One region of the Cellulosimicrobium composti genome, then DNA from elsewhere that is predicted to be linked to it. Evidence: riboswitches for the same ligand, from Rfam matches in the RefSeq annotation. Region 1 holds a riboswitch; each other region holds the start of a gene.

Region 1 (9,517 bases):
ATGACGACGAGCACGACGGCTGCGACGACGAGGCCCACGGCCTCGCCCACGCCGAACACCTGGGGCACGCCCTGCGCGATGTCGGAGGAGAAGTCGGCCCGCACGCCGTCGACCGGCTCGTCGAAGACCGCGACGAGGGCGTCCTTGGTCTCCTGCTCGATGCTGAGGTTCGGCTCGCTGAAGACCACGCTCGCGACCGCGGCGCTGCCGTCCTCGGAGACGAGGCGGATGTCGGCCGCCATGTCGAGCAGCGGCGCGGAGAGCTCGAGCTGCGCCGACTGCTCCTCGAGGGTCGCGCTCTGGTCCTCGAGCGCGGCCACCTGCTTCTCCAGCGCGGCGACCTGCGTGTCGAGCTCGGCGCGCCCGGCGTCGAGCTCGGCCTGCTGGGCGTCGAGCTGCGGCCCGACCTGCGCGAGCGCGCCCGCGTCCTCGGCTTGTGCGCGCGCGGCGTCGAGCTGCTCCTGCCCCGCGTCGAGCTGGGCGCGCGCCGCGTCGAGCTGCTCCTGCCCGGCGGCGAGCTGTGCTCGGCCGTCCTCGATCTGCTCGCGTCCCGCGGCGATCTGGGTGCGGCCGTCCTCGACCTGCCGCCGCTGGTCGGCGAGCTCGGTCTGCGTGGCGAACGGGTCGACGACGGACTCCACGCCGTCGACGTCCTCGGCCGCGGCGAACCGGTCGGCGACCTGCGCCTCCTGCTCGGGCGTGAACGGCGCGCCGTCCTCGGTCGTGAGGACGATCGTGCCCGTGCCGCCCGACGCCTCGGGCAGCGCGGTCTGCAGCCGCTCGGTGACGTCCGCGGTGGGCGTCCCGGGGATCGAGAAGCTGCTCGCGAGCGTCCCGCCGAACGCGACGAACGCCGCCCCGGCGAGCACGAGCACCGCGAGCCACGCGGCGAGGACGGTCCGCGCGCGGCGCGCGCACGCGCGCCCGAGGCGGTAGAGCAGTTCGGCCATGAGAGTCCTTCGGTGGGAGTCCGGTCCGGGGTGGTGACAGGTGCGGGGGTGGGCGTCAGGCGCGGGTCGCCCAGCCGGCGCGCGTGCGTTCGACGAGCCCGTCGAGCAGTGCGGCCCACACGCGGCGCGAGGCATCGTCGTCGGCGGCGCCGGTCGCGGCCCACCACCGACGCTGGATGACCATGAGGCCCGCCATGAGCGCGCCGACGAGCAGCTCGATCTCGAGCGGGTCGACGTGCGGGTGGCGGCGCGTGGTCTCGGCCACCAGGCGCTCGGCGAGGTGGGTGAACGCGCGCACGACCATCGTCGTGACGCGCGGCGTCGGCTCGTTCGCGCCGCCGCCGAGGGCGCGCGTCAGGGAGGCCATGGGGCCGACGAGGTCGGTGCCGCGCAGCGCGGCGGTGAGGTCGTCGAGCGGCGTCGCGCGGTCGGTGCCGGGGGCCGCGGCGCTCGCGCCGAGCGCGTCGACGACGGCGCCCAGCACGTCCTCGCACACCTCGACGACCACGTCGTCGAGCGACGCGAAGTGGTTGAACACGGTGCGCCGGGCGACGTCGGCGCGCGCCGCGAGCTCGTCGACGGTGAAGCGGGAGCCGCCCTTCTCCGCCATGAGCGCGGCCGCGGCGTCGACGATGGCGCGGTGGTGCCGGGCGCGCAGCGCGGCGCGGCGGTCGACGCCGGCGGGCGCGCCTGACGACGCGGTGGTCGCTTCGGACGACGCGTCGGTCGTGGCGGGGTCGGGGGCCAGGGGCACCCGATGACACTAGGTGCATCGATGCACTTGGTGCAACGTTACGGCCCGGAAGCTCAAAGTCGACCGATTAAGTCCAGTATGTGGGAAGGTCTCGACGGTGCGTTGACACCCCCGCAGGGCGCTCGTAAGTTCCCGCGCAACCGAGGTCGAGCACCTCGGCCACCAGACACGGTCATGAGCTCCGACGCCAAGCCCCGGCTCGTCGGACGGCAACCCTCCCGCGCGGCGGGGTGCCCCGGGTGAGGACCAGGTCTCGCGTCGCGGAGCGCGGCGCGGGGCAACGACGCGGAGCCCGGAGACGGGCACGAAGGAGACGGACGATGGACCGGCGAGAGTCGAGCACCGCGGTGAGCACCCCGCACGCGCCGACGTGCCCCTGTCCGCCCGTGACCGCGGGTCCCGCGCGCGCCACCTGTCGTCGCTGACGCCCACCCCCTGACGCCGCGCCCCCGCGCGCACGCCCCCGACCGGGTCCCTCCGGCCTCCCCGGTCCCGTCCCTGCCGCCGCGCGGCGGGACACCCCTGCCCACCCTCCGGCACCCGGCCGCGCCCCGAGCGCGCCCGGCGCCCGACCGAGAACGGATCCCGCGATGCCCGACACCGCCCCCGCCCGCACCGTCCACCTCGGCGTCGACCTCACCGACGCCGGCGCGCACCCCGCCGCGTGGCGGACCGTGGGCTCGCAGGCGCAGCGCCTCTTCGACGCCCAGCGCCTCGTCGAGCTCGTCGCCACCGCCCAGCGCGGCCTGCTCGACCTCGTCACCCTCGACGACGCGTTCACGCTCCGGCCCGGCCGCACCGGGACCGTGCGAGGCCGGCTCGACGCCGCGCTCGTCGCCTCGCGCCTCGCGCCGCGCAGCGCGGGCGTCGGCCTCGTCCCCACCGTGACGACGACGCACACCGAGCCGTTCCACGTGTCCAAGGCGATCGCGACGATCGACCACGTGAGCTCCGGCCGCGCAGGGTGGCAGGTCGGGTGGTCGACGACGCCCGCCGAGGCCGCCGCGTTCGGCCGCAAGGCCGCGCAGGACGAGCCCGACGCCGTCGCCGAGGCCGACGAGGCGGTCGAGGTCGTCACGCGGCTGTGGGACTCGTGGGAGGACGACGCCGAGATCCGCGACGTCGCGACCGGCCGGTTCGTGGACCGCGAGAAGCTGCACTACGTCGACCACGAGGGCATCCGGTTCGCGGTCAAGGGCCCGTCGATCACCCCGCGGCCGCCGCAGGGCCAGCCGCCCGTCGTCGTGCGGGCCGACTCGCCCGCGTCGTTCGACCTCGCGGCCCGCCGTGCCGACGTCGTGCGCGTCCGCGCGGCGACGCGCGACGAGGCGGTCGCGCTGCGCGCCCGGGTGCGCGACGCCGCCGCCGACGCCGGGCGCGACCCCGACGCGCTGCGCGTGCTCGTCGACGCGTACGTCGTCGTCGGCGACACGCGGGCGAGCGCGCAGGCGCGCCTCGACCTCCTCGAGGACCTCGAGGGCGTCTCGTGGGACACCGACTCGCTCACGCACGTCGGCACCGCGCGCGACCTCGCCGTCACGGTCGAGGAGTGGACGAGCGCGGGCGCGGCGGACGGCTTCCTCCTGCGGCCGTCGTCGCTGAGCACCGACCTCGACGCCGTCGTCGACGGCGTCGTGCCCCTCCTGCAGGGCGCCGGCCTCTTCCGCACCGCGTACCCCGGCACGACCCTGCGCGACACCCTCGGCCTCCCGCACCCCGCGAACCGCTACGCGGCGATCGCCTGAGCCCGGACGGACCCCCATGAGCACCCGACCCCGCAAGCAGATCCACCTCGGCGCCCACTTCCCGGGCGTCAACAACACGACCGTCTGGAGCGACCCGCGCTCGGGCAGCCAGATCGACTTCTCCTCGTTCGAGCACCTCGCGCGCCGCGCCGAGGCCGCGAAGCTCGACTTCTTCTTCCTCGCCGAGGGCCTGCGCCTGCGCGAGCACAAGGGCCGCATCCACGACCTCGACGTCGTGGGACGCCCCGACACGCTGCCCGTCCTCGCGGCGCTCGCGGCGGTGACCGACCGCCTCGGGCTCGCGGGCACGATCAACACGACGTTCAACGAGCCGTGGGAGCTCGCGAAGCAGTTCGCGACGCTCGACCTGCTCTCCGAGGGCCGCGCCGCGTGGAACCTCGTGACGAGCCCCGACGCCTTCACGGGCGCGAACTTCCGCCGCGGCGGCTACCTGCCGTACGCGGAGCGGTACGCGCGCGCCGCCGAGGTCGTCGAGGTCGCGCGCGCCCTGTGGGACTCGTGGGACGACGACGCGGTCCTCGCCGACCGGATCACCGGCGACTTCCTGCGTCCCGGCGCCGTGCGGCCCGTCACGCACCACGGGACGTACGCGGACGTCGTCGGCCTCTTCGAGACGCCGCGCGGTCCCCAGGGCCACCCGGTCCTGTTCCAGGCCGGCGACTCCGCCGACGGTCGCGACTTCGCCGCCGCGACCGCCGACGTCGTGTTCTCCGCGCACTCGACGTTCGACGCCGGGCGCGCGTTCTACGAGGACGTCAAGGGCCGGCTCGCCGCGCACGGGCGCTCGCGGGACTCGCTGAAGATCCTCCCCGCGACGGTCGTCGTGCTGGGCGACACCCCGGACGAGGCCGCCGAGCGCGCCCGGGAGATCCGGCTCCAGCAGGTCTCGGGCCCGACGGCGATCGCGTTCCTCGAGCAGGTGTGGGGCCGCGACCTCGAGGGGTACGACCCCGAGGGCCCGCTGCCCGACGTCGACCCCGACACCGAGAACCTGTCGATCACGCGCGGCCGGGTGCGGCACGCGAAGGATCCGGCGGCGGTCGCCGCGGCCTGGCGCGAGCAGGCCGAGGCGAACGGCTGGTCGATCCGCGAGCTCGTCATCCAGGTGACCTCGCGCGGCGGCTTCGTCGGCACGCCCGAACAGGTCGCGGACGACATCGACCGGCACGTCCAGGAGGACGCGTCGGACGGCTTCATCCTCGTGCCGCACCTCACCCCGGGCGGGCTCGACGACGTGTTCGACCGCGTGATCCCCCTCCTGCAGGAGCGCGGCTCGTTCCGCGCCGAGTACGAGGGCACGACCCTGCGCGAGCACCTCGGCCTCGCCCGGCCCGGCGCCGCGTCCGCCGCCGAGGACGAGCCCGCGGCCGAGCTCGTCGGCTGACGCATCGCCCCGCCCACCCACCGCACCGACCCCGGAGGACCCATGAGCACGAGCACGCTGACCGCCACGGGCGCCGTCACCGCAAACCCCGACGCCGCGGCCTGGGCCGCGTGGCACGCCGAGCGAGAGGAGGCGCTGCGCCCGCCGCACGGCTGGCTGAGCCTCGTCGCGTACCACTGGCTCCCGGCGGAGCCCGCCGCCCTGCCCGGGGTGCCCGGTCTCTGGTGGGCCGACGCCGACGGCGCGCACCACCGCGCGAGCGAGGGCCGCGCCGTGCGCACGGCGACCGGGGACGACGTGACGACCGTCGTCGTCACGGAGGGCGGCTCGTCCGTGGCGGGCACGTTCCTGCCGGACGGTCGTGACCCGGTCGCGCCCGCTCCGACGGACGCCCCGGCCGGCGTCCACGACGGCGCGTCGGGCGAGACGCGCGAGGTCGCCGTCGAGGTCGTGCGACGCACGGGCCGGTACGCGGTGCGCCTGCGCGATCCGCTCGCGCCCGCGCGGCTCGCGTTCGACGGCGTCCCGACGTTCGCGCACGACCCCGCCTGGGTGCTCGACGCGGACGTGCGCTGGTACGACGCGTCGCGGCCCGTCGTCGTCGGCGCCGCGCGGCCCGGCCTCGTGCACCACGCGCGCGCCGTCGGCGAGGTCGACCTCGTGGTGGAGCGCGACGGCGGCCGGCGCGCCGCGACGCTCGTCCTCACCGGCGCGCCGGGCGGCGGGGCGGCGCTGCTGTTCAGCGACGAGGCGGACGACGTCGCGCCGTGGCGCGTGCTGACGGTGGACGCGGACGTGGCGCCGGGCACCACGGGCCGCGTGCGGCTCGACCTCAACCGCGCGATCAACCTCCCGTACGCGTTCAGCGACCACGGCACGTGCCCCGCGCCGGTCGAGGGCAACCACGTGCCGTTCGCGGTCACCGCGGGCGAGAGGGCGCCACGATGACCGCGGTCGCCGCGCGCCCAGCCGCCCCGGGGGCGGCCCGGCGAGCGCGCGAGATCCGGTCCGTCGCCATGCACGACCCGCTCGTGCGGCCGCTGCTCGACGAGCTGTCCCAGGAGTACTGGACGCGGTACCAGCGCGTCCTGACGGCCGAGGAGCTCCGCGCCGAGATGGAGCACTACCCGGCGCACGAGTTCGCGGCGCCGCACGGCGATCTCGTGCTCGTGCTGGAGGACGGCGCGCCCGTCGCGGGCGGCGCGTTCCGGCGCCGGACCGAGCCCGAGGTCGGCGACCCCGCCCGCCTCGCGCGCGCGTCCGCGCGGCGCCCCGACGGCACGCCCGCCGTGCGCACCGCCGAGCTCAAGCGCATCTGGACGCACTCGGCGCACCGTCGCCGCGGGCTCGCGCGCGTCGTGATCGCCGAGCTCGAGCGCCGCGCCGCCGAGCGCGGGTACCGGCGCGTGTACCTCACGACGGGCCCGCGCCAGCCCGAGGCCGCGGGTCTGTACCTCGGGACGGGCTACACGCCCCTGTTCGACACCGGGACCGACCCCGAGGAGATCGGCCCGCTCGCGTTCGAGAAGTGGTTGGAGGTCGCGCCGTGAGCACCGTGTCGCTCCCGCAGGACGAGTCCCGACAGCTCGCGCCGCCGTCCGGCCGGCACCCCGCCGACCCGGACGGACGCCCGGGTGTCGAGGACGCGCTGCCGCTCGAGAGCCTGCGGATCGTCCCCGCCCGGCACCCGGGACGGTGGGCCGCGACGGCCGTCGTCGCGGTCCTGCTCGCGATGGTCGTCAGCTCGCTCGTGACGAACGAGCGCTGGGAGTGGGACGTCGTCGCGACCTACCTCACGTGGCCCTCCGTCCTCGAGGGGGCGTGGGCGACGATCCGGCTCACGCTCGTCGCGTCCGTCGTCGGGTTCGCGCTCGGCACGGTCCTCGCGCTCATGCGGCTCTCGCGCTCCCCGCTCCTGCAGTCGGTGTCGTGGACCTACACGTGGGTGTTCCGGTCCGTGCCGCTGCTGCTGCAGCTCCTGCTCTGGTACAACCTCGCGTACCTCTACCCTCACCTCAGCCTCGGCATCCCGTTCGGGCCCGAGCTCGTGTGGTTCGACACGCTGTCCGTGATCGACAAGTTCTGGGCCGCGATCCTCGGCCTCGGGCTGTCGCAGGCCGCGTACTCCGCGGAGATCGTGCGCGCCGGCATCCTCTCGGTCGACCAGGGCCAGCAGGAGGCCGCGGCGTCGCTCGGCATCCCGCGGCGGCGCCAGGTCAGCCGCATCATCCTGCCGCAGGCCATGCGCTCGATCGTCCCGACCGCCGTCAACGAGGTCATCGGCCTGCTCAAGGGCACGTCGATCGTCTACGTCCTCGCGTACGGCGAGCTCTTCTACATCGTCAGCGTCATCTACGGCCGCAACGGGCGGGTCGTGCCGCTGCTCATCGTCGCGTCGATCTGGTACCTCGTGCTGACCACGCTCATCACGGTCGTCCAGTACTACGTCGAGCGGCACTACGCGAAGGGCGCGGTGCGCACGCTCCCGCCGACACCCCTGCAGAAGGCGCGCTGGACCGTGCTCGTCTGGGTGTCGCGCCTCTCCGGACGCCCCGTGCCGCCGTCCGTCCCGCCCGCCTACGCGGCCCGCGCCCGGGTCGGCGTCCTCACGCGCACCGCGCGCACGGCGGGGGGTGCCGCATGAGCGCCCCCGTCACGGACACCACGAGCCCGGCCGCCGAGGCGGCCGGGCTCGTCGAGATCCACGGCGTCCACAAGAGCTTCGGCACGCTCGAGGTGCTGCGCGGCGTGTCGCTCACCGTCCGGCCCGGGTCCGTGACGGTCGTGCTCGGCCCGTCCGGCTCGGGCAAGTCGACGCTCCTGCGCGCGATCAACCACCTCGAGAAGGTCGACCAGGGCTTCATCTCCATCGACGGCGAGCTCGTCGGGTACCGCCGCAAGGGCAGCACCCTGCGCGAGCTCAAGGAGCGCGAGATCCTCGGGCAGCGCACCCAGATCGGCTTCGTCTTCCAGAGCTTCAACCTGTTCCCGCACCTCACCGCGCTCGAGAACGTCGTCGAGGCGCCCGTCTCCGCGCAGCGGCGACGCCGCGAGGACGTGGAGCCCGAGGCCCGCGAGCTGCTCGCCCGGGTCGGGCTCGCCGACAAGGCCGACGCGCGGCCGCGCCAGCTCTCCGGCGGGCAGCAGCAGCGCGTCGCCATCGCACGGGCGCTCGCGCTGCGACCCAAGGTGCTCCTGTTCGACGAGCCCACGTCCGCGCTCGACCCGGAGCTCGTCGGCGAGGTGCTGGAGGTCATCAAGGACGTCGCCAGCACCGGCACGACCCTCGTCGTCGTCACGCACGAGATCGGCTTCGCCCGCGAGGTCGCCGACACCGTCGTCTTCATGGACGAGGGGGTCGTCGTCGAGCAGGGCACGCCCGCCGAGGTGCTCGACCACCCGCGCCACGAGCGCACCCGGGCCTTCCTGCAGAAGGTCCTGTGACCCGCCCGCCCGGCGGGCACCCACCGTCGTCACCGCACCCGCGACCGGCCGCCGGCCGGACCCGCACCGCACTCCCGGCGTCACCCCGACGCACCACCCGAGAGGTAGGACACCCCGTGACCGCAACGACCACCCGCGCCCGCGCCTCGCGCGCGCTCGCCCTGCTCGCCGCCGTGCCCCTCCTGGCGCTCACGGCCTGCGCGGGCGTGAGCACCGAGGCACCGGCCGCCGCGGAGGGCACGGCCACCGAGGACGGCGCGGCCTCCGTGGCCGAGGCGCTGGACGTCAGCACGAGCCCCGAGCAGGACCGCATCCGCACGACCGAGTCCGCCGAGGCGATCGCGCTCCTGCCCGACTCCTGGAAGGACAAGGACGAGATCGTCGTCGCCGTCTCCGCCGGCTCCGCCCCCCCGCTCGGCTTCCTCGCCGACGACGACGAGACGCCCATCGGCAACGAGACCGACATCGCCCAGCTCGTCGCCGACGCGCTCGGCAAGGAGCTGCGCCTCGAGGTCAAGGCCTGGGCCGACTGGCCGCTCGCGCTGCAGTCCGGCGACGTCGACGCCGTGATCTCCAACGTCACCGTGACCGAGGAGCGCAAGGAGACCATCGACTTCTCCACGTACCGCAACGACGAGCTCGGCTGGCTCGTGGGCGCCGACTCCGACATCACCGAGATCACGAAGCGCGAGGACATCGCGGGCAAGGTCGTCGCCGTCGGGTCGGGCACGAACCAGGAGAAGATCGTGCTCGAGTGGGACCGCCTCAACCAGGAGGACGGTCTCGACCCGATCCAGGGCCCCGAGTACTACGAGCAGTTCGCCGACGCCCTGCTCGCTCTGCAGTCCGGGCGCATCGAGACGTACGTCGGCCCCAACGCGACGCTCGCCTTCCAGGCGGCGACCTCCCCGCAGGACTTCCGGGTCGCCGGCACGCTCAACGGCGGCTGGCCGGACACGGCGCAGATCGCCGTCGCCACCAAGAAGGGCGCGGAGGCCGCGCCGGCGATCACGGCCGCGATCAACCACGCCGTCGAGGACGGCACCTACCTCCAGGTGCTCGAGCGCTGGGGCCTGGAGTCCGAGGCGGTCGAGGAGTCGCAGACCAACCCGCCCGGCCTGCCGAAGACGGAGTGACCCCGGAATGACCACCAGCACCCGGTACGTCGACCACGTCGTGGTCGGGGGCGGCGTCATGGGCTCCGCCACGGCCTGGCAGC
Region 2 (9,517 bases), on a different contig from region 1:
CAGGTTCAGGCGCTCGGCCTGCGCGGCCGCGCGCTCGGCGTGGTCGCCGCGCGCGAAGTCCGCGTCCGTCAGTGCGTCCGCACGCTCGCGCACCGCGGGCACGACGACGCCGCTCGCCTCCGCGCGCGACGCCACGGCCGCGCGGGACGCCTCGATCTGGTCCGCGACGGCCTCACGACCCTCGGTCAGCGCGCGGGCGAGCGTCGCGACCTCGCCGACCTTCTGGTCCGCGAACGCGAGCCAGTCGCGCAGGCGCGGGTCGAGCGTCGTGCCCGACGCCGTGCCGGGCTCGGCAAAGGTCTCGTCCTCGACGTCGTGCGGCACGTGCAGCAGCGAGGTCGACGTGCCGACGGCGACGGCGCCCGCCCCGAGGCCGCGCGCGGCATCGAGCACCTCGAGCCTCGCGGCGAGGTCGGCACGCCACACGTTGTGCCCGTCGATCACGCCGACGACGAGCGTCTTCGACACGAGGTCGTCGTACGGCGAGTCCGGAAGGTCCGCACGGACGGCGTCGATCGCGACCGCCTCGACGTCCGTGCCCGCGAGGGTCGCCAGGAAGTCGAAGGTCGCGCCGTCGGCGTCCGGCGACGTCTTCAGCCCGCCGAACGGCGTCGCGACGAGGATCGCGGGCCGCGCGTCCTGCGCCGAACCCGGGGTCGCGGCGGGGCTCGAGGACGGGTCCGGTGAGGACCCCGGGTCCGGCACGGGGCGGAGGTCGGTCGCGAGCGCGCGGTACGCGGACTCCACCGCGGCGGCGAGGTCGGCGAACGGCACGTCGGCCGAGTCGGTGACGAGGATCGGCTCGTCGAGCTGGACCCACGGCGCCCCCGCGGCGGCGAGCGCGCGCAGCAGGTCGGCGTAGGCGGCGACGACGTCGTCGAGGCGGTCGAGCGGCGAATACCCGGCGGGTGCGTCGTCGGCGGCCTTGGACAGCGCGAGGAACGTCACGGGCCCGACGACGACGGGCCGCGTCACGACGCCCGCCTCCTTCGCCTCGACGAACTCGCGCACGACGCGGTCGTCGACGAACCGGATCGGGGTGTCCGGGCCGATCTCGGGCACGAGGTAGTGGTAGTTCGTGTCGAACCACTTGGTCATCTCGAGCGGGGCGTCGTCCCCCTGGCCGCGTGCCACGGTGAAGTAGCCCGCGAGGTCGAGGCGGCCGTCGGCGTCGGCGAGGTGCGCGAACCGCGACGGGACCGCCCCGAGGAGGGCGGCGACGTCGAGCACCTGGTCGTAGTAGGAGAACGAGCCGGGGACGGACGCGTCGTCGGCGCCGAGGCCGAGGTCGACGAGCCGGCGCACGGTCGCGAGCCGCAGCTCGCGGGCCGTGGCCTCGAGCGCGTCGTCCGACGTCGTGCCGGCCCAGAACGCCTCGACGGCCCTCTTGAGCTCGCGGCGACGCCCGATGCGGGGGTAGCCGAGCACGGTGCCGGCGGGGAAGCCGGCCTGGATCTGGGTAGGGAAGGGTAGGGAAGTGGCCATGATCGAAACCTCTTGCTGGTCCTCGCGGACCGGTCAGACGGGCGTGCCGTGCGTGGCGGCGCCCGTCGTGGGCAGGGAGGTGCCGGTGACCCACGGCCCGCTGGCCAGGTCCGGGACGAGCGGGGCCGCGGCAGCGCTGGTGCTGCCGCCGGTCCCGCGCGACCCGCCGCCGAGGTGGACACCCTCGAGCAGGTCAAGAGCGGCGCGGTGCTTGTTGAAGGTGTACACGTGCAGACCGGGCGCACCGGCATCGAGGACGCGCTGCGCGAGGTCGACCGAGTACGCGATCCCGTAGGCGTGCTGCGCCTCCGGGTCGGGCAGGGCGTCGAGCGCGTCCAGCAGGTGCTGGGGCGCGCGCACGCCCGTGAGCTCCTCGACGCGGCGGAGCCGCACGGGCTCCGTCGTGGGCAGCAGCCCGGCGAGGATGGGGATCGTCACGCCGGCCGCGCGGGCCTCGGCGACGAAGTGGGTGTACGACGACGCGTCGTAGAAGAGCTGCGTGATCGCGAAGCTCGCGCCCGCCTGCTGCTTCTGCCACAGGCGGCGCACCTCCTGCGTGCGCGTCGTGCGGGCGGCCGGGTTGCCGTCGGGGAACGTCGCGACGGCGATCGTCAGCGGGCGGGCCGCACCGCGCAGCGCGACGGCCGGGTCGGACGCGCAGCGCGACGCCTCGACCTCGCGCAGGAGCGCGACGAGCTCGGTCGACGACCGGACGCCGTCGGGCGCGGGCTGCCAGTCCGGCTGGTCGCGCGGGGGGTCGCCGCGCAGCGCGAGGAAGCTGCGCACGCCCTCGTCGAGGAAGTCGGAGATGACCTCCTCGACGTCCTCGCGCGACGCGCCGACGCACGTGAGGTGCGCGATCGGCAGCACGGGCGTGCCCTGGAGGAGGCGCCCGACGACCTGGCGCGCGGTCGCGCGGTCCGTCCCGCCCGCGCCGTACGTGACGGACACGAAGTCGGGGTGCGTCGCGACGAGTCGGCGCGCCGTCTCCCAGAACTTGGGCGCCGCGTCCGGGCGGCGCGGCGGCATGAGCTCGAACGACACGGTCGGCCGTGCCGCCCCGCCGTGCGCCTGCCCGACGGCGTCCGCGACGCTCACGACGTCGCCCCGGGGGTGCGTGCGTGCGCGACCGTCGCCGGGCACGGGCGGCCCGGACGGTGCACGAAGGATGCCTCTGAGACCATGCGTCACTCCATCGACCCTGGCGTTAGCACCTTTGTCCTCGGGAGGCTTCCGTCGGCGGGTTGCTGCGGTGTCGTCGAGCCAGGACTCTCGACCGCTCTGGATGGTTGGCACGATCCTACGGCGCTTCCGCCATGCGGTCGAGGGTGCTCGCGTGCTGAGACGCCCGCTGGGGCGCCGTTCCTATGATGGGCGGTACGGACGGCCACGACCTGTCGGTCGGAGCGCTCAGGAGGAGCCCGATGAAGCACTCGTCCAAGCCGCGGCACCTCTCCCGGGAGGTCGACGGGGTGCGGGTCCACTTCCGCGAGGCCGGGGTGCGATCGTCCACCGCGGTGCTGCTCCTGCACGGCTTCCCCGCCTCGTCCCACTCGTTCCGGGACGTGATGCCGGTGCTCGCCGACCACGCGTACGTCGTCGCCCCCGACCTGCCGGGATTCGGCTTCTCCGACGCGCTCCCGCCCGAGGAGTACTCGTTCGAGCGTCTGACGGACGTGACCGAGGCGCTCGTCGCGAGCCTGGGGATCGAGCGCTACGTCCTCTACGTCACCGACTTCGGCACCCCCGTCGGCTACTCGCTGGCGATGCGCGACCCGGGTCGTGTCCTGGGGCTGGTCGTGCAGAACGGCAACGCCCACGACGCAGGCCTCAACGACGCGTGGGACACGGCCCGGCGCTTCTGGGCCGACCCGACCCCGGAGAACCGGGCGGCGCTCCCGGACTGGCTGACCTTCGAAGGGACCCGGGACCAGTACCTCGCCGGATCGCCTCCGAGCGTCCAGGAGCTTCACCCGCCCGAGTCGTGGCACCTCGACTGGGAGCGGCTGTCGCGCCCGGGCATGACCGAGCTGCAGTTCCGGCTCTTCACGGACTACCGCTCGCACGTGGCACGCTTCCCCGCGATCGCCGCGTACCACCGGCGCCACCAGCCCCCATGCCTGGTCCTCTGGGGGCGGTTCGACACGTTCTTCGACCTCCGCGAGGTCCTCGCCTACCACGAGGTCATGGAGACTCTCGCGGTGCACGTCTATGACGCCGGCCACTTCCTGCTCGAGACGCACGGCAGCGAGGTCGCCGCGCTCCTCGCCGCGTTCGTCGACGACGCGCTCGAGCGGGCGGGGTCCGCCGCGCGGCGGGCAGCCGGGTCGGCGGGAACCGACGCGCCGGACGCGCCGGCCCAGGTCTAGGGTGAGCCACGACCTCTCACCGACGCCGAGCGAGCACAGGAGCCCGCCGTGTACGCGACCCCGACCCGCCCGATGACCCAGGACGAGCTCGACCGGATCTGCCGGGTGTGGGCCGACTCCGGCAGCGACGACCCGACCGACCGGTGGCTCGAGCTCTGGGACGGCGGCGACGCCGACGACCACCCGGAGCAGCGCGACGCGATCGTCGCGATCGCGCGGGAGGTCGGCCTGGAGGTCGCGGTCGAGGACGGCGTCCTGCGCGTGCAGAAGACGCAGCAGCTCCACGACGAGATCGGCGCGCGCTGGATCTGAGAGCGCCGATCCTGGCGGCGCGCGGCGTTCAGGGGCCGAGCAACGCGGCCGGCACCACGGCGACCCCGTCCCTGCGGCGGTAGGCGTGCGGGCCGGGGGTGACGACGACCGTGTCGAGCAGGTCGTCGCCGATCCTGTCGCGCAGCCATGTGAGGTGCCGGACGTCATGGTCCGTGACCGTGGTCGCCAGCTTGACCTCGATCGCCAGGACCCGGCCGTCCGGACGCTCGACGATGATGTCGATCTCGTGCGCGCCGTCGGCCGTCCGGAGGTGACGTACCCGCGCCTCGGACCGTTCGGCATAGACCTGGACGTCCAGAGTGACGAGGTGTTCGAACAGCGATCCGAGCAAGGTCCCGTCGCGGAGGTTGGGGACAGGGCCTTCGCCGCCCCCGAGAAGCGCGGACTGGTCTGCACCGAGCAGGTGGGCGGCGAGACCGGGGTCCGCGAGTTGGTGCTTGGGTGCGCGTGCGAGCCGGGCGAGGTGGTTCCGGCCCGGGAGCCACGCTTCGACGGGATCGAGCATCCAGAGCTGTTCGAGCACGTCGCGGTACGCGGTCACGGTGCTCCGAGCGGGCTTCTCGGAGAGGCCGGGTGTGGCGGCGTCAAGGATTCGTTGGTAGGTAGCAGTCGTCGACGTCGCGGCTGCATAGGCGGTGAGCCACGCGCGCAGGACGCCGGGGCGACGCACGACGAGTCCTTGCTCGGGGAACGCCCTCGTGACGATCAGGTCGACGTATCCCTCGAGCCGGTGCCGCCGGGCGCGCGGTGCGAGGCCGTGGATGTCCGGGAACCCAGAACGCACGATCTCGTCGACGTAGTCACGTGTGCCGTGTCTCGACGACCCGGTGATCTCGGGCCGAGACCCGTTCAGCAGGTCGCCGAGGCTGACGGTGGGTTCTGCGAACCCTCGCTCCAGGAGGCTCATGGGACGCATGCGAAACGTGACGAACCGGCCTGCGCCCGAGTGGACGGGTGCTTCGAGGGGGACGGAGCTGCCGGTCAGCAGGTAGGTCCCGATGCCGTCGTCGACCGCTCGTCGGACCACGTCCCACGACTCCGGGACCCGCTGCCACTCGTCCACGAGCAGCGGGTGGTCTGCGGCGCGGATTCGTGCCGGGTCGCTGGCGAACAGCTCACGTTCGCGAGGATCGTCCAGGCGCATCACGGTACGGGCGCGTTGTTGCGCGGTGGCTGTCTTTCCCACGCCCTTCGGCCCGTGGAGCTCGATCGCCGGCAGCTCTGCGACAAGCTCGTCGAGCACGTCGTCGATGACGCGCCTGCGGTAGTCCATCACTGATCGGCTCCCTGGTGCTCGCGTGCTCCCGCCCCGGTAGGAAACCGACTCGGAGGCTCCTCGGCCTCCTACGCTACAGATCTCAGGACTTCTACGCTACGAATTTCAGGCTCTCCACGCTACAAATTTCAGGCACGCCACACGACAGATCCCAGACCCTGCTGCCCCGGGCGTTCCGGGTGCTCGCGTCCTCACCCTGCCGGTCTGCCGGAGGTCACGACCGGCGGCGCTCCGGCACGTGCAGGCGCCGCAGGAAGCGGTCGGTGCGCAGCGGCGGGCCGTGGCGGTCGCGCAGGGACACGACGACGACGGTCGCCGTCGCGAGCGGGATCGTCCACGCCGCAGGCTGGGCGAGCAAGGCGCGCACGACCCCGGGGAGGCCGCCGGCCGTCTCCCCGGCCGGGCCCGCGCCGTACCCCGAGGCGACGAGCGCGGACGACGCGAGCAGCGCCGTCGCGCACAGGACGGACCCCACGACCATGCCCGCGACGGCGCCGCGCGCGGTGAGGCCGCGCCACCACACGCCGAGCAGGATCACGGGCGACAGCGCGGACGCCGCGAAGACGAACACCGTCCCGACGCTCGTCACGAGGCCCTGGGGGATGGTGACGAGCGCGAACGCGAGCGGGATGAGCGTGCACGCGACCGCCGACCAGCGGAACGAGCGCACGGTGCCGCCGAACAGGTCCTGGCTCACGACGCCCGCGAGTGCCACGACCAGACCGGACGACGTGCCGAGGAACGCGGCGAACGCCCCGGCGACGACGAGCGCGGCGAGCATCTCGCCGCCGAGACCGGGGACGAGGCGCGTGGGCAGCTCGAGCACCACGGTGTCCGCGACGCCGGGCCGCGCGAGGTCGGGCGCGACGACCCGGGCCACGAGGCCGAGCGTGCTCGACACCATGTAGAAGACGCTGATCATGACGAGCACGACGACGGTCGTGCGGCGCGCGGACCCGCCGTCGGGCGAGGTGTAGAAGCGCACGAGGACGTGCGGCAGCCCGGTGGTGCCGAGCAGCAGCGCGAGGAGGAGCGACGCGGTCGCGTACGCGTCGAGGCCGCCCGGCCCGGCGTCGTGGGGGAACACGGTGGCCGGGTCGAACGTGACGGCGGCGCCGCCGGGCTCGAACGCGCCGCCGAGCGCCATGAGCACGAGCACGAGCGGCAGCGTGAGCGCGGTGAGCTTGACCCAGAACTGGAACGCCTGGACGAACGTGATGGAGCGCATGCCGCCCGCCGCGACGACGGCGCTCACGACGACCGCGATCCCGACCGACCCGACCCATGGCGGCACGGGTGCGACGGCGGTGATGACGAGCGCGGCGCCGTGGAGCTGCGGGACCACGTAGAGCCACCCGATGACGAGCACGAGGACGCTCGTGACGCGGCGCGCGACGACGGAGTCGAGCCGGGCGTGGACGAAGTCGGGGATCGTGTAGGCGCCGCTGCGGCGCAGGGGCCCGGCGACGAACAGCAGCACGAGCAGGTACCCGGCCGCGTACCCGACGGGGAACCAGAACGCCTCGGCGCCCGAGAGCAGCACGAGGCCGGACAGCCCGAGGAACGTGCCGGCGGACAGGTACTCGCCGCTGATCGCGGCCGCGTTCCACACGGGGCGCACGGTCCGCGACGCGACGAAGAAGTCGCTCGTGGTGCGCGAGACCCGCAGGCCGTAGAACCCGATGAGGCCGGTCGCGAGCAGGAGCAGCGCGACGCCCACGAGGGGCAGGGCGGTGCTCACGGCGCACCGCCGTCGTCGGGGCCGGCGGCGCCGTCGGCGAGCGCGGCGTACCGGCGCTCGTTGCGCGCCGCGGCGACGGCGAACACGACGCCGAACGCGACGATCACGGGGTAGAACCCGTAGGCGTGCACGAGCCAGGGGAGCGGGACGCCCAGCACGACGACCTGGTCGAGCGCGGGGACCGCGGACATGGTGAGGGTGAGCAGCGCGACGACCGCGAGGAACGACACCACGCACGCGAGCCCGAGCCGCAGCTGCGCCCGCACGAGCCCGCGCGTGTAGTGGCTCGCGCCGTCGTCGGCGTCGTCCGTGCGGTCGGGGGGCGTGCCCGACGGCGCCACGGCCCGGGCGGGGTCCGTGCCGCCCGGCGGGGGGTCCGTCGAGCGGACGCGCACGCGCGGCGCCGGGCGCGGCGTCGGCGCGGGGGCGGGCAGGCGGCCGTCCCCGGGGTGGTCCGACGCGCGGTCCGGGGGCCGGGGAGGTCCGTCGTCGGGGGAGGGGCCGGGCCCGGTCACGACGGTCCCCGGTGCGGCCCGAGCAGCGCCTCGCGCACGGCGGGGACCATGCGGCGGCTCACCGGCACCTCGTGCCCCGCGACCACGAGCGCGGGCTGCGTGCCGCCGAACCGCGCGGCCGTCACGGCGCTGCGGTCCACGAGGTAGGACCGGTGCACGCGCAGGAACCCCGCGGGCGCCCACCGCTCCTCGAGGTCGGACAACGCCTCGCGCACGAGGAACTGCTCGGTGTCCGTGACGAGCCGCGAGTAGTCGCCCTGCGCCTGCACCCACCGCACGGCGCTGCGCCGCACGACCCGCGTCGTCGTGCCCACCGTCACGACGACCGTCTCGTCCTCCGGCGGCGCCGACCGCCCGCCCCGCGCCGAGGGTGCGGCGCTCGCGGGCGCCGACCCTGCGCCGTCGGGCGAGCGCCCGGAGGCGGTGCGGTCGGCCACGCGCTCGACGACGCGGTCGACCGCGCGCGTGAGGCGCTCGCGGCGCACCGGCTTGAGCACGTAGTCGACGGCCTCGACGTCGAACGCCTCCAGGGCGCGCGCTTCGTCCGCGGTGACGAACACGACGGCGGGCCGGTCCGCGAAGCGTGAGAGCGCGCGGGCGAGGTCGAGGCCCGTCAGGCCCGGCATGTGGATGTCGAGGAACGCCGCGTCGACGGCGCGCGTCGAGAGCTCGCGCAGGGCTTCCGACCCGGACGAGACGCCGTGCACGCTCCGCACGCGCGGGTCGCGCCGCAGCAGGGCGACGAGCTCGTCGAGCACGGGACGCTCGTCGTCCGCGACGAGCACGTCGAGCGCGGCGGCGGGACCGCCCTCCGCGGGGCGGGACCGGTCGGGGACCGTCACGGCACGCTCACCTCCGTCTCGTGCAGCGGCTGGGACCGGGGCACGCGCAGGCGCACGAGCGTGCCCGAGCCGGGCGCGGTCTCGATGTCGAGCGCGTGGTCGTCGCCGTAGAGCTGGCGCACGCGCGTGTCCACGTTCCGCAGGCCCACGTGCGCGGTGCCGCGCGACGTGAGCAGCTCGTGCACGGCCGCGGGGTCCATGCCGACGCCGTCGTCCTCGACCGTGATCTCCGTCTGGGTGCCCTCGTCGCGCGCCGTGATGACGATCGTGCCCCCGCGCTCCTGCGGCTCCAGGCCGTGCCGGACGGCGTTCTCGACCAGCGGCTGCACCGACAGGAACGGGATGACCGTCGTCAGCGACTCGGGGGCGATCTGCAGCGTCACGGTGAGCCGGTCGCCGAACCGGGCCCGCTCGAGCTCGACGTAGGAGTGGATGGAGCGGAGCTCGTCCGCGAGCGTCGTGAAGTCGCCCCGGCCGCGGAACGAGTACCGCGTGAAGTCGGCGAAGTCGAGCACGAGGTCGCGCGCCCGCTCCGGGTCGGTGCTGATGAACGACGCGATCGCGCCCAGCGCGTTGTAGACGAAGTGCGGGCTGATCTGGGCGCGCAGCGCACGGAGCTCGGCCTGCGCGAGCGCCGTGCGGGACGCCTCGAGCTCGCCGAGCTCGAGCTGCGCCGCGCACCACTGCGCGACCTCGCCCGTCGCCCGCACGAGCGGGGGGCGCACGGTGCCCGCGAACGCGACGACGACGCCCGCGACGCGCCCGCCCGCGACGACGGGCTCGCCCACGGCGTCCTCGCCGTCGCCGGTCTCCACGTGGTGACGGCCCGTCGCCAGCACGCGCTCCGCGACGCGCCGCGCGTCCGGCTCCAGCGCCTGGCTGCCGTCGAGCGCGACGGCGCCGTCCGCCGCGACGACCGCGAGCGCGTCGGCCCCGAGGAGCTGGCGCAGCGAGCG
Region 3 (9,517 bases), on a different contig from region 1:
GGCGCTGGCGCGCGTAGTCGACGAGGAGGTCCGCGAGCCGGCGCGCGAGCGTGAGGCGCCGGGCCCGGCGCACCTCGTCGCCCGGGTCGCCGACGTAGCGCGCGAGCGGCGCCGCCCACGGCTCTGCGAGGTGCGCGTCGAGCACCTCGAGCACCGACCAGGCGAGCCGCTCGGGGCGCCACGGGTCGTCGTCGGGGTCGAGGTCGGTGAGGTCGGCGACCACCTGCTCGACGAGCCGGCGCGGCCCGCGGAAGTCCACGTTGGCGCAGACGCCCGACGACTCGCCCGCGCCCAGGTGGTGCGAGAGCCGCTGCGCGAGCCAGCGCTCGACCCCGCGCGTCGGGACCGCGACCACGTCCGGGGTGAACGGGTCCTCCGGGGCCTCGGCGAGCACGGCGGCGAGCGGCGCCACGAGCGCCTCGGCACGCTCGGAGCGGTGCACGTGCAGCACGAAGGACCCCTGTCGGTGGTGGTGGACCGGTCGTCGCGCCCCGCCGGTGGCCGGGCGCTACGAGGAGGCTACGAGGTGCGTCCCACAGCGTCGAACCGTCGTCCACAGCGGTGCCCAGTCCCGCCGCGCGAGCAGGCGCCCCGCCGACCGAGCAGGCGCCCCGCCGAGCATGCGGTCGTGGCCCGCCCCGGCGCCCGGACGGGCCACAACCGCATGCTCGGCGCGAGGGGGTCAGTCCGCGACGGGCCAGGGCTGCCAGCGGCCGCCGGGGAGGGACGCCAGCCGGCGGTGCGCCGCCGCCGCGACGGCCCGCGCGAGCCTCCGCTGCCCTTCGCCCGACTCCCGGCGCCCGTCGGGTCCTTCGAGGGCGTAGCGCACCCAGGACTCGCCGAGCAGGTACCGCGGTCCGCTGACCCCCTCGGAGAAGAGACCCCCTGCGACGCCCAGCACGAGGTCCTCGAGCCCTTCGGCGGCACCCTCCGCCGTCTCGTCGCACGCGTCGCAGCCGCACGACGGGAACCTGTCCTCGTGCAGCACCCCGGCGCGCACCACGACGCTCGGGTAGCCGGTGACGACGAGGGTCAGCGGCGCGGCGTCGTCGGACATCGGCGTGAGGCGCACTGCCCGCACGGCGCCCGGACCGACGTCGTGCGCCCCCGCGAGCACCGGGTGCGCGGGTGTGTCCGCGGTGTGCGGCGCCAGGTCGGCGTCGCGCAGGTCGACGTCCTCGACCGTGACGACGTAGGTCGCCGCGAGGTGCCGCACGAGCGCGTCGGCGACGTCGACGACCGGAGCGAACCGCTCCGGGTGGGAGTCCACGGAGTACGTGTCCTCGGGCGGGCCGTCGAGGTGGTCCCAACGTCCGCCGTACTCGAACGGCGCCCCGTCGGCGTCGTGGAACACCTGGCGGGGGACCGGCGGGCGGACGTAGGCGGTCACGCCGTCAGGCTAGGGCGACCGCCGCCGTCGAGCATGCGCTTTCTGCCAGCCGACCATGCGCCTGTGGCCCGTCCCGACGCCGGGACGGGCCACAAGCACATGCTCGGCGGGAGGGTCAGGCGTCGAGCGCCCGCTCGACGTCCTCGATGACGTCGAGCGGGTCCTCCAGCCCGACGGACAGGCGCACGGTCGTCTCCGCGATCCCGACGGCGGCCCGACCCTCGGGGCCGAGCTTGCGGTGCGTCGTCGTGGCCGGGTGGGTGACGAGGGACTTCGCGTCGCCGAGGTTGTTCGAGATGTCGACGACCTGCAGCGCGTCCAGGAACGTGAACGCGCGCTTCTTCGCCGTCTCGGGGTCGGTGCCCTCGGGCACGGCGAGGTCGAACGTCACGACGGTCCCGCCGCCGCTCTGCTGCGACTGCGCGAGCTCGCGCTGCGGGTGCGACCCGAGGAACGGGTACCGCACGCGCCCGATTCCGGGGAGCTGCTCCAGCGCCTCCGCGACCTGCTGTGCGGCGGCGTTCTGCGCCGCGACACGCACGGGCATCGTCTCCAGTCCCTTGAGCAGCACCCACGCGTTGAACGCCGAGAGCGACGGGCCGGTGTTGCGGACGAACGTCTGCACGGGCCCGTGGACGAACTCCTCCGTCCCGAGGATCGCCCCGCCGAGCACGCGGCCCTGGCCGTCGATGTGCTTGGTCGCCGAGTACACGACGACGTCCGCCCCGAGCTCCAGCGGCTTCTGCAGCAGCGGCGTCGCGAACACGTTGTCGAGCACCACGACTGCGCCGGCGGCGTGCGCGAGCTCGCTCACGCGCCGCGCGTCGACGATGTCCTGCATGGGGTTGGACGGCGTCTCGAAGAACACGACGTCCGCGGGCGTGGAGAGCGCCTCCTCCCACTGCGACAGCACGTGCCCGTCGACGTAGTCCGTGCGCACGCCCCACTTCGCGAAGATCTCGTCGAAGATGACGAGGCTCGACCCGAACAGCGCGCGCGCCGCGACGATGCGCGACCCGGAGCCCACGAGCGCGGCGAGCGCCGTGAACACCGCGGACATGCCGGACGCCGTCGCGTAGCAGGCCCCCGCGCCCTCCAGGAGGCGCAGGCGCTCCTCGAACGTGTGCACGGTCGGGTTGCCGTAGCGCGAGTACACGAACCGGTCGAGCTCGCCCTTGAACGCGGCCTCGGCGTCGGCCGCGCGGTCGTACGTGTAGCCCTGCGTGAGGAACAGCGCCTCGGACGTCTCCTGGAAGTCGGTGCGCGCGTGGCCGCCGCGCACGGCGAGCGTTGCGGGACGGGCGGTCGCGGGCAGGGGCTTGCGGCCGGAGCCGCCGGGCACGCTCCCGGGCAGGGACGCGCTCACCGCGCCGCCTCGTCGTACGTCGTCGTCGGCAGGCCGCGGACCTTCCAGCCCTCGACGTCGCGCAGGCCCGAGAAGCCCTGCGCGCCCTCGAAGCCCTCGAGCACGTTGTACGACGGCCCGAGCCCCGCGGCGGTCGCGGCACGCGCGGCGCCGATCGAGCGCTGGCCCGAGCGGCACAGGAACACGACGGGGCGCTCCTCGCCCGGCGTCAGGCCGGCCTCGACGAGCTGGTCCACGAACCGGGGGTTGGGGCCGGCCGGGGTCACCCACTCGTCGAACACGACCTCGCGGCCGAGGTCGGTGGCGTCGGGAACGCCGATCGTGCGCCACTCGCCCTCGGTGCGGACGTCCACGAGGACGGCCCGCTCGTCGCTCGCGAGCAGGTCCCACGCCTGCTGCGGGGTGAGGTCGCCGGCGTAGCCGACGGCGGGTCGGGCGTCGGGCGGTGCCGGCCTGGGTGCCGACGTCTGCTGGGACTGGTCGCTCATGAGTCCTCCTCCATCGATCGTGGCAGTAGCACCCTGCGCCCGGCCGCCTCGCGACGGACCGGGGGGTTGCTGCGGCGTCGACGTGCCACGTCACTCGGCCGCTCCGGATGGTTGCTCGGGATCGTACGCCACGTGTCCGACGCGCGGAACGCCCGTCTCGGGGAGCGGCCCGCAGGCCGGGGTGCCCGACGTCGGACGGTCGCGCTAACGTGGCCGCGGCCGGGCGGGGGTCCCGGCGGGCTGGGGGATCGGTGCGGATCGCGCGAGGACGTGCGGTGGCCGCGGCCGCGGTCGCCGGAGTGGTCGTGGCGGGTGTCGTCCTGCTGTGGACGGCGCCCGAGGGCGAGGAGGTGCCGCGGGCGGTGGCCGAGGTGGCCGTCGTGGGGGACGGCGCCGGTCTGTCCACCCAGCGGCCGCGGGTGGTCCAGGTCGAACCCGAGGAGGACCTCGTCTCGCCCTTCCCCACCCGCGCTGCCCTCGACGCGGAGACAGGTGAGCCGATCGATCTCGCTGACCTCGTCGTCGGAGGATACGAGGGCTGGTGGAGCTCGGACGGGAACGGCGAGGCGTGCGACGCCTACGCCGACGCACACCCGGAGGTCGTGCTCGCGAGCACCCGCACGGGTGCGGTGATCGAGGCGCACGCTCGCGGTGTGCGCCTCCAGCGCCCGCCCACGGCGCCGCCGGGCGACCCGGCGCGGTGGCCGGCCGACTCGGTCGTGGTGCTCGACGCGCGCACCGGCGACGTGCTCGAGTCGTTCGCGGTCGACGAGAGCGGCTGGCCTGTGGACCCGCCACCCGCCGACTGCGTCCCGCAATCCGAGACGCCGTGACCACCGGTTGACACGCGGCGTCCCGCGCGCACATCCTGGGACGCAGGTCATGAGTGCCAGCGTGAAACCCCGGTTTGCTGGCCGGCAACCCTCCTCTCGCGGCGGGGTGCCCCGGGTGACGACCAGGCCGCACGCCGACCGGCGCGTGGCAAGCGCGGGGATCACCGTCCCCGGACCGCCCTCGGAGGACTGTGCCATGACTGCTCTCGCCGACGTCTCGTGTCCGACGGACGCCCCGGCCCCTGACCTCGCGGCGCTCGCCGACGCGCCCGCCCTCCTGCCCGTCGTCGGCGGGGACACGCTCGTCCCGCTCGTCGACGGCCGCAGAGTCCCGTACGCCAACCTCGACGTCGCCGCGTCGGCGCCGGCCCTGCGGTCGGTCGCGGACCGCGTGACCGAGGTGCTGCCGCTCTACGCGAGCGTGCACCGTGGCGCGGGCTACCTGTCCCAGGTCTCGACGGCGCTCTACGAGGCGTCGCGCCGCACGATCGGTGCGTTCGTCGGCGCGCGCGAGGACGACGTCACCGTCGTCACGCGCAACACGACCGACTCGCTCAACCTGCTCGCGGGTTGCGTCCCGGCGAACGCGGACGGCACGCCCGGGCGCGTGCTCGTCCTCGACGTCGAGCACCACGCGAACCTCCTGCCGTGGCAGCGCACGGGTGGCGCGACCGTCCTCGCGGGCGGCGCGTCCGTCGCGGAGACGCTGTCGGGGCTGCGCACGGAGCTCGCGCGCTTCCCGTACGCGCTCGTCGCGGTGACGGGCGCGTCGAACGTCACGGGCGAGTCGCTGCCCGTCGCGGACGTCGTGCGGATCGCGCACGACGCCGGAGCGCGCGTCGTGCTCGACGGCGCCCAGCTCGTGCCGCACCGCGGGTTCTCCCTCGCGGACTCGGGCGTGGACTACGTCGCGTTCTCCGGACACAAGACGTACGCGCCGTTCGGCGCGGGCGCGCTCGTTGGGCGCCGCGACTGGCTCGACGGGGGCACGCCATACCTCGCGGGCGGCGGCGCCGTGCGCCAGGTCGCCGTGACCGGGACGCAGTGGCAGACGGCGCCCGCGCGCCACGAAGCCGGGTCGCCGAACGTCGTGGGCGCCGCGGCGCTCGCGGCCGCGTGCGACGCGCTCGGCGCGCTCGACCCGGCCGACCTGCACGCGCACGAGGCGACGCTCCGCGCGGCGCTCGTCGACGGCTTGGAGGCGGTGCCGGGCGTGCACGTCGTGCGGGTCTGGGACGACGCCGTCGACCCGGTGGGCGTCGTGACGTTCTCCGTCGAGGGGCACGACCCCGGCCTCGTCGCCGCCTACCTCTCGGCCGAGCACGGCATCGGCGTGCGCGACGGCCGGTTCTGCGCCCACCCGCTGCTCGCGCGCCTCGGGTACGACGCCGGCGCGATCCGCGCGTCGGTCGGCGTCGGGACGACCGGGGCGGACGTCGTGCGCCTCGTCGAGGCGGTGCGCGCGTACGTCGAGCAGGGCCCGGCGGCGCGGTACGAGGTGGTCGACGGCTGCTGGGCCGTCGCGGACGACCCCCGTCCCGTGCCCGCGGGCTCCGGTCTGGAGGGCCTTTTCGCGACCGCCGCGGCGGGCTTCCTCGCCGACGCCGCGGGCTGCGGACCGGCCGTCTGACCGGCGTCCTCGGACCGCGGCGCAGCGCGTTCACCGGGCCGTCGCCGAGCGTTGTCCACCGCGTCGCTCGACCCTCTTGGCGCGGTGTTCCGCGTGTGCACTGATATGCGCTGTGCTGCACGACGTCGTCCTCTCGGGGCACGGGTTCCGGCTGGAACCGCTGGCCCCGGAGCACGCTGAGACGCTGGCCGGCCTCGTCGACGAGGCGATGTGGTCAGGCATGAGCGTCCCCATGCCGTTCGGGGTCGCGGGGATGGCCGAGCTCGTGGCCGCGACGCGTGCCGCGCCCGACCTCACGGGCTTCGTCGTGCGCGCGGTCGACGCCGACGGCCGACCCGGCGCGGTGCTCGGCAGCACCGCGTTCCGCGACCTGTCGCTCGTGGACCGGCGGGTCGAGATCGGGCGCACGTTCTACGCCCGCACGGCGTGGGGGAGCCTCGTCAACCCGGTGACGAAGTGGCTGCTCATGCGGCACGCGTTCGAGACGTGGGACGTGCACCGCGTGGGGTTCCGCGTCGACGCGCGCAACGAGCGCTCGCTCGGCGCGATGCGCCGCCTCGGCGCCTACGAGGAGGGCGTCATGCGCGGCCACCGCGCCGCGCCGGACGGCACGCGCGCCGACTCCGTGATGTTCTCGGTCCTCGCGCCCGAGTGGCCCGGCGTGGAGGTGGGCCTGCTCGAGCGGATCACCGCCCCGCGCGTCGTCCCCGTCCTGGCGCCGGCCCTCGGCGGGCTCGCGCAGCCGCTCGCCGCGTCGTAGCGCGACCGGGCCGCAGACGCCGCGAGGGCCCCGCCGGAGCGGGACCCTCGCGAAGCGCTCGACGGTCGGGACTACCGGTCGAAGGCGTCCTTGACGTCGTCACCGGCCTGCTTGAGGTCGGCCTTCGTCTGGTCGGTCTTTCCCTCGGCCTCGAGGCGCTCGTTGTCCGTGGCCTTGCCCGCGCCCTCCTTGAGCTTGCCGCCCGCCTCCTCGGCGGCGTGCTTGGCCTTGTCTCCGAGTCCCATGGGTGCTCCTCTCGTCGGTACCGCCCGACCGTAGGCAGGGGTCCGCCCGCTCGCACGCCGTCGGCAGCAACGCGTGTGGTGGGATGTGCGGGTGCAGCACGACACCACCCTCGAAGGCTTCGGCGTCCGCCTCGAACCGCTCGCCGAACGGCACGCCGCGGCGCTCGGCGCGATCGTCGACGACGGCCTCTGGGCCGGCATGGCGAGCGCCGTGCCCCGCGGCACGGAGGCGATGACCGCGTACGTCCGCGACGCCGTCGCCGCGCCCGGTCGGCTCGCGTTCGCCGTCGTCGGGGTGGACGGGGCCGGGGCGACCGGAGCGCTGCCCGACGACGTCCCGGCGGTCCGCGGGTCGACGTCCCTCTACGAGTGGGTGCCGTCGCAGGGCCGCGTCGAGCTCGGCTCGACGTTCTACGCGCGCGAGTGGTGGGGCGGCACGACGAACCCGGCGTGCAAGTACCTCCTGCTGCGGCACGCGTTCGAGGACCTGGGCGTGGCGCGCGTCGCGCTCCGGGCGGACGCGCGGAACTCCCGGTCCGTCGCCGCGATCCGGCGCCTGGGCGCAGTGCCCGAGGGTGTGCTCCGCAGCCACCGCGTCGCCCCCGACGGGTCGCGTCAGGACACCGCCTACTTCTCCGTCCTCGTCGACGAGTGGCCCGCCGTCCGCGACGGACTGCTCGCCCGCCTCGCCCGCCCCGCCTGAAGGGGCCGCGCGCCGAGAACGAGCCTGCACGGCCGCGAGCACGGGGTTGGTGTCGTTGTCCCGACGAAGACGACACCAACCCCGTGTTCGGCCCGGGGCGGGGCGGGCGGTCAGGGGCGCGGCGTCACGCGGCCCGTGAGGTGGAGCCGACCCCTGCCGTCCCACGCCTGGTAGACGAGCCCGGCGCCCGGTTCGCCCGCGCCGTCGGGCACGGCGGTCGCGACCTGCGCGACGGCGTCACGCGCCGCGGCGGGGACCTCGGCCGCGGGGCGCAGCGCGACGTCGACCGTGCTCGGCAGGAGCACGGGCTTGGCGAACGTCACCGTCCAGTCGTACGTGTCGCCGCGCCGCGGGCCCGTCTCGGCGAGCGCCCGGGCGGCCGTGTACATGCCGTGCGCGATCGCGCGCGGGAACCCGAACGCCTTGGCGCCGAGGGCGGACGTGTGGATGGGGTTCCGGTCGCCGGAGACCGCCGCGTACGCGCGGCCCGTCCCCGCGCCGAGCGACCAGCGGGCCGTCGGGAGCGGGGGCGAGAACGGCGCCGGCGCCGTCTCGCCGTCGTCGGGCGTCGCGTCGCCCGGCAGGGTGACGCCCTTCGCGAGGTACGTGGACACGCCCCGGTACGCGAGCGTCGTCGCCGCGAGGCCGCTCCCGGCGGCGCGCTCGGCGTCCGTGCGCTCGACCGAGACCTCCGTGACGAGGTCGACCTGGGCCCCCCGGCGGTGCGGCCGCACACCCTGGGCCCACGCCCGCACCTCCAGCGCGTCGCCGAGGCGCACGGGCCGCAGCACGGACGCCGAGTTCGCGAGGTGCACCATGCCCAGCAACGGCAGGGGGAAGTCCGGGCGGACCATGACCGCGGTCGCGAGCGGGAACCCGAGGACGTGCAGGTACCCGGCGGGCAGCACGTCCGACGGCGCCTCGCCCACGAGACGGGCGTACCGCGCGAGGTGCTCCGCGCTCCCCACGTGACCCGGCGCGGCGTCGTCTCCCGTGGGCACGCCCGCGACGCGGTAGGTGACGTCGGGCAGCGCGAGGTCGCGCCGCGGCGTCGCGCCCGGCAGGCGGTGGGCCGCCGCGAGCCGGCCCGACGCCGCGACGCCCCGCACGTACAGGCCGCCGAGCCCCGGGACCGCGGGCAGCGTCTCGACGCGCGCGGGGGCGCGGTCCGCCGGACGCGCGGCGTCGGGCCCCGTCACCGGCCCACCACGTTCTGCCCGCACACGCGCAGCACCTGGCCGTTGACGCCCGCGGCCGCGGGCGACGCGAGGAACGCGATCGCCTCGGCGACGTCCACGGGCTGGCCGCCCTGCTGGAGCGACGCCACGCGGCGCGCGACCTCGCGCTGCACGAACGGGATCGACGCCGTCATGTCCGTCTCGATGAAGCCCGGCGCGACGGCGTTCGCCGTGCCGCCCGGACCGCCCGGCGCCGCGAGCAGACGCGCGAACGCCCGCGTGTGCCCGATGACGCCGGCCTTCGAGAACGCGTAGTTCGCCTGCCCGCGGTTGCCCGCGATGCCGCTCGTCGACGCGAGCGACACGATGCGCGGCTCCGAGGAGAACCCGTTCGCGCCCAGCAGGTACTCCGTGATCCGCAGCTGCGCGGCGAGGTTCACCGCGATCACCGCGTCCCACTTGTCCGGGGACATGTTCGCGAGCAGCTTGTCGCGCAGGATCCCCGCGTTGTGCACGAGGACGTCGAGTCCGCCGTGCCGGGCGCGGGCGTGCTCGAGGATGCGGGCGCCCGCGTCGTCGGCGGTCACGTCGAGCTGCAGCGCCGTGCCCCTGATCTCGTTCGCGACCGCGGCGAGCGCCTCGCCCGCCGCGGGCACGTCGACCACGACGACCTTCGCGCCGTCGCGCGCGAGCGTGCGCGCCACCTGCGCCCCGATGCCGCGCGCCGCGCCCGTGACGACGGCGACCTTGCCGGCGAGCGGCCGGTCGACGTCCACGGCGGGGTCGGCGTCGGACGCCCCGACGCGCAGGAGCTGGCCGTCGACGAACGCGGACCTCGCGGACAGGAAGAAGCGGAGGGTCGCGAGGACGCTCGGGCTGTCGACCGGGGCGTCGTCGGTCACCTGGACGCCGTTGCCGGTCGCG

The links. Region 1 has a riboswitch for S-adenosylmethionine ahead of GYH36_RS03115 (LLM class flavin-dependent oxidoreductase). Riboswitches for the same ligand answer to the same signal wherever they lie in the genome.
Region 2: another riboswitch for S-adenosylmethionine. It lies ahead of GYH36_RS17525 (methylenetetrahydrofolate reductase); the one in region 1 lies ahead of GYH36_RS03115 (LLM class flavin-dependent oxidoreductase).
Region 3: another riboswitch for S-adenosylmethionine. It lies ahead of GYH36_RS08405 (aminotransferase class V-fold PLP-dependent enzyme); the one in region 1 lies ahead of GYH36_RS03115 (LLM class flavin-dependent oxidoreductase).

Annotation. Positions count from the first base shown of each region.
Region 1 is NZ_JAAFAN010000006.1:84,822-94,338, reverse strand. Features, by position in the region: gene GYH36_RS03125 (MMPL family transporter) at 1-950, opposite strand, end outside; gene GYH36_RS03120 (TetR/AcrR family transcriptional regulator) at 1,006-1,704, opposite strand; SAM riboswitch class IV at 1,875-1,994, shown strand; gene GYH36_RS03115 (LLM class flavin-dependent oxidoreductase) at 2,295-3,449, shown strand; gene GYH36_RS03110 (NtaA/DmoA family FMN-dependent monooxygenase) at 3,466-4,854, shown strand; gene GYH36_RS03105 (DUF1684 domain-containing protein) at 4,897-5,802, shown strand; gene GYH36_RS03100 (GNAT family N-acetyltransferase) at 5,799-6,404, shown strand; gene GYH36_RS03095 (amino acid ABC transporter permease) at 6,410-7,498, shown strand; gene GYH36_RS03090 (amino acid ABC transporter ATP-binding protein) at 7,495-8,298, shown strand; gene GYH36_RS03085 (transporter substrate-binding domain-containing protein) at 8,415-9,434, shown strand; gene GYH36_RS03080 (FAD-dependent oxidoreductase) at 9,442-9,517, shown strand, end outside.
Region 2 is NZ_JAAFAN010000086.1:1,129-10,645, forward strand. Features, by position in the region: gene metE (5-methyltetrahydropteroyltriglutamate--homocysteine S-methyltransferase) at 1-1,485, opposite strand, end outside; gene GYH36_RS17525 (methylenetetrahydrofolate reductase) at 1,519-2,583, opposite strand; SAM riboswitch class I at 2,675-2,777, opposite strand; gene GYH36_RS17530 (alpha/beta fold hydrolase) at 2,910-3,854, shown strand; gene GYH36_RS17535 (hypothetical protein) at 3,903-4,166, shown strand; gene GYH36_RS17540 (ATP-binding protein) at 4,195-5,460, opposite strand; gene GYH36_RS17545 (sodium/solute symporter) at 5,678-7,204, opposite strand; gene GYH36_RS17550 (heavy metal transporter) at 7,201-7,719, opposite strand; gene GYH36_RS17555 (LytR/AlgR family response regulator transcription factor) at 7,716-8,561, opposite strand; gene GYH36_RS17560 (sensor histidine kinase) at 8,558-9,517, opposite strand, start outside.
Region 3 is NZ_JAAFAN010000022.1:22,472-31,988, reverse strand. Features, by position in the region: gene recC (exodeoxyribonuclease V subunit gamma) at 1-451, opposite strand, end outside; gene GYH36_RS08425 (DUF6226 family protein) at 683-1,390, opposite strand; gene GYH36_RS08420 (O-succinylhomoserine sulfhydrylase) at 1,506-2,756, opposite strand; gene GYH36_RS08415 (rhodanese-like domain-containing protein) at 2,753-3,244, opposite strand; gene GYH36_RS08410 (hypothetical protein) at 3,520-4,077, shown strand; SAM riboswitch class IV at 4,123-4,238, shown strand; gene GYH36_RS08405 (aminotransferase class V-fold PLP-dependent enzyme) at 4,274-5,707, shown strand; gene GYH36_RS08400 (GNAT family N-acetyltransferase) at 5,820-6,467, shown strand; gene GYH36_RS08395 (CsbD family protein) at 6,539-6,712, opposite strand; gene GYH36_RS08390 (GNAT family N-acetyltransferase) at 6,804-7,415, shown strand; gene GYH36_RS08385 (MaoC/PaaZ C-terminal domain-containing protein) at 7,526-8,614, opposite strand; gene GYH36_RS08380 (3-oxoacyl-ACP reductase) at 8,611-9,517, opposite strand, start outside.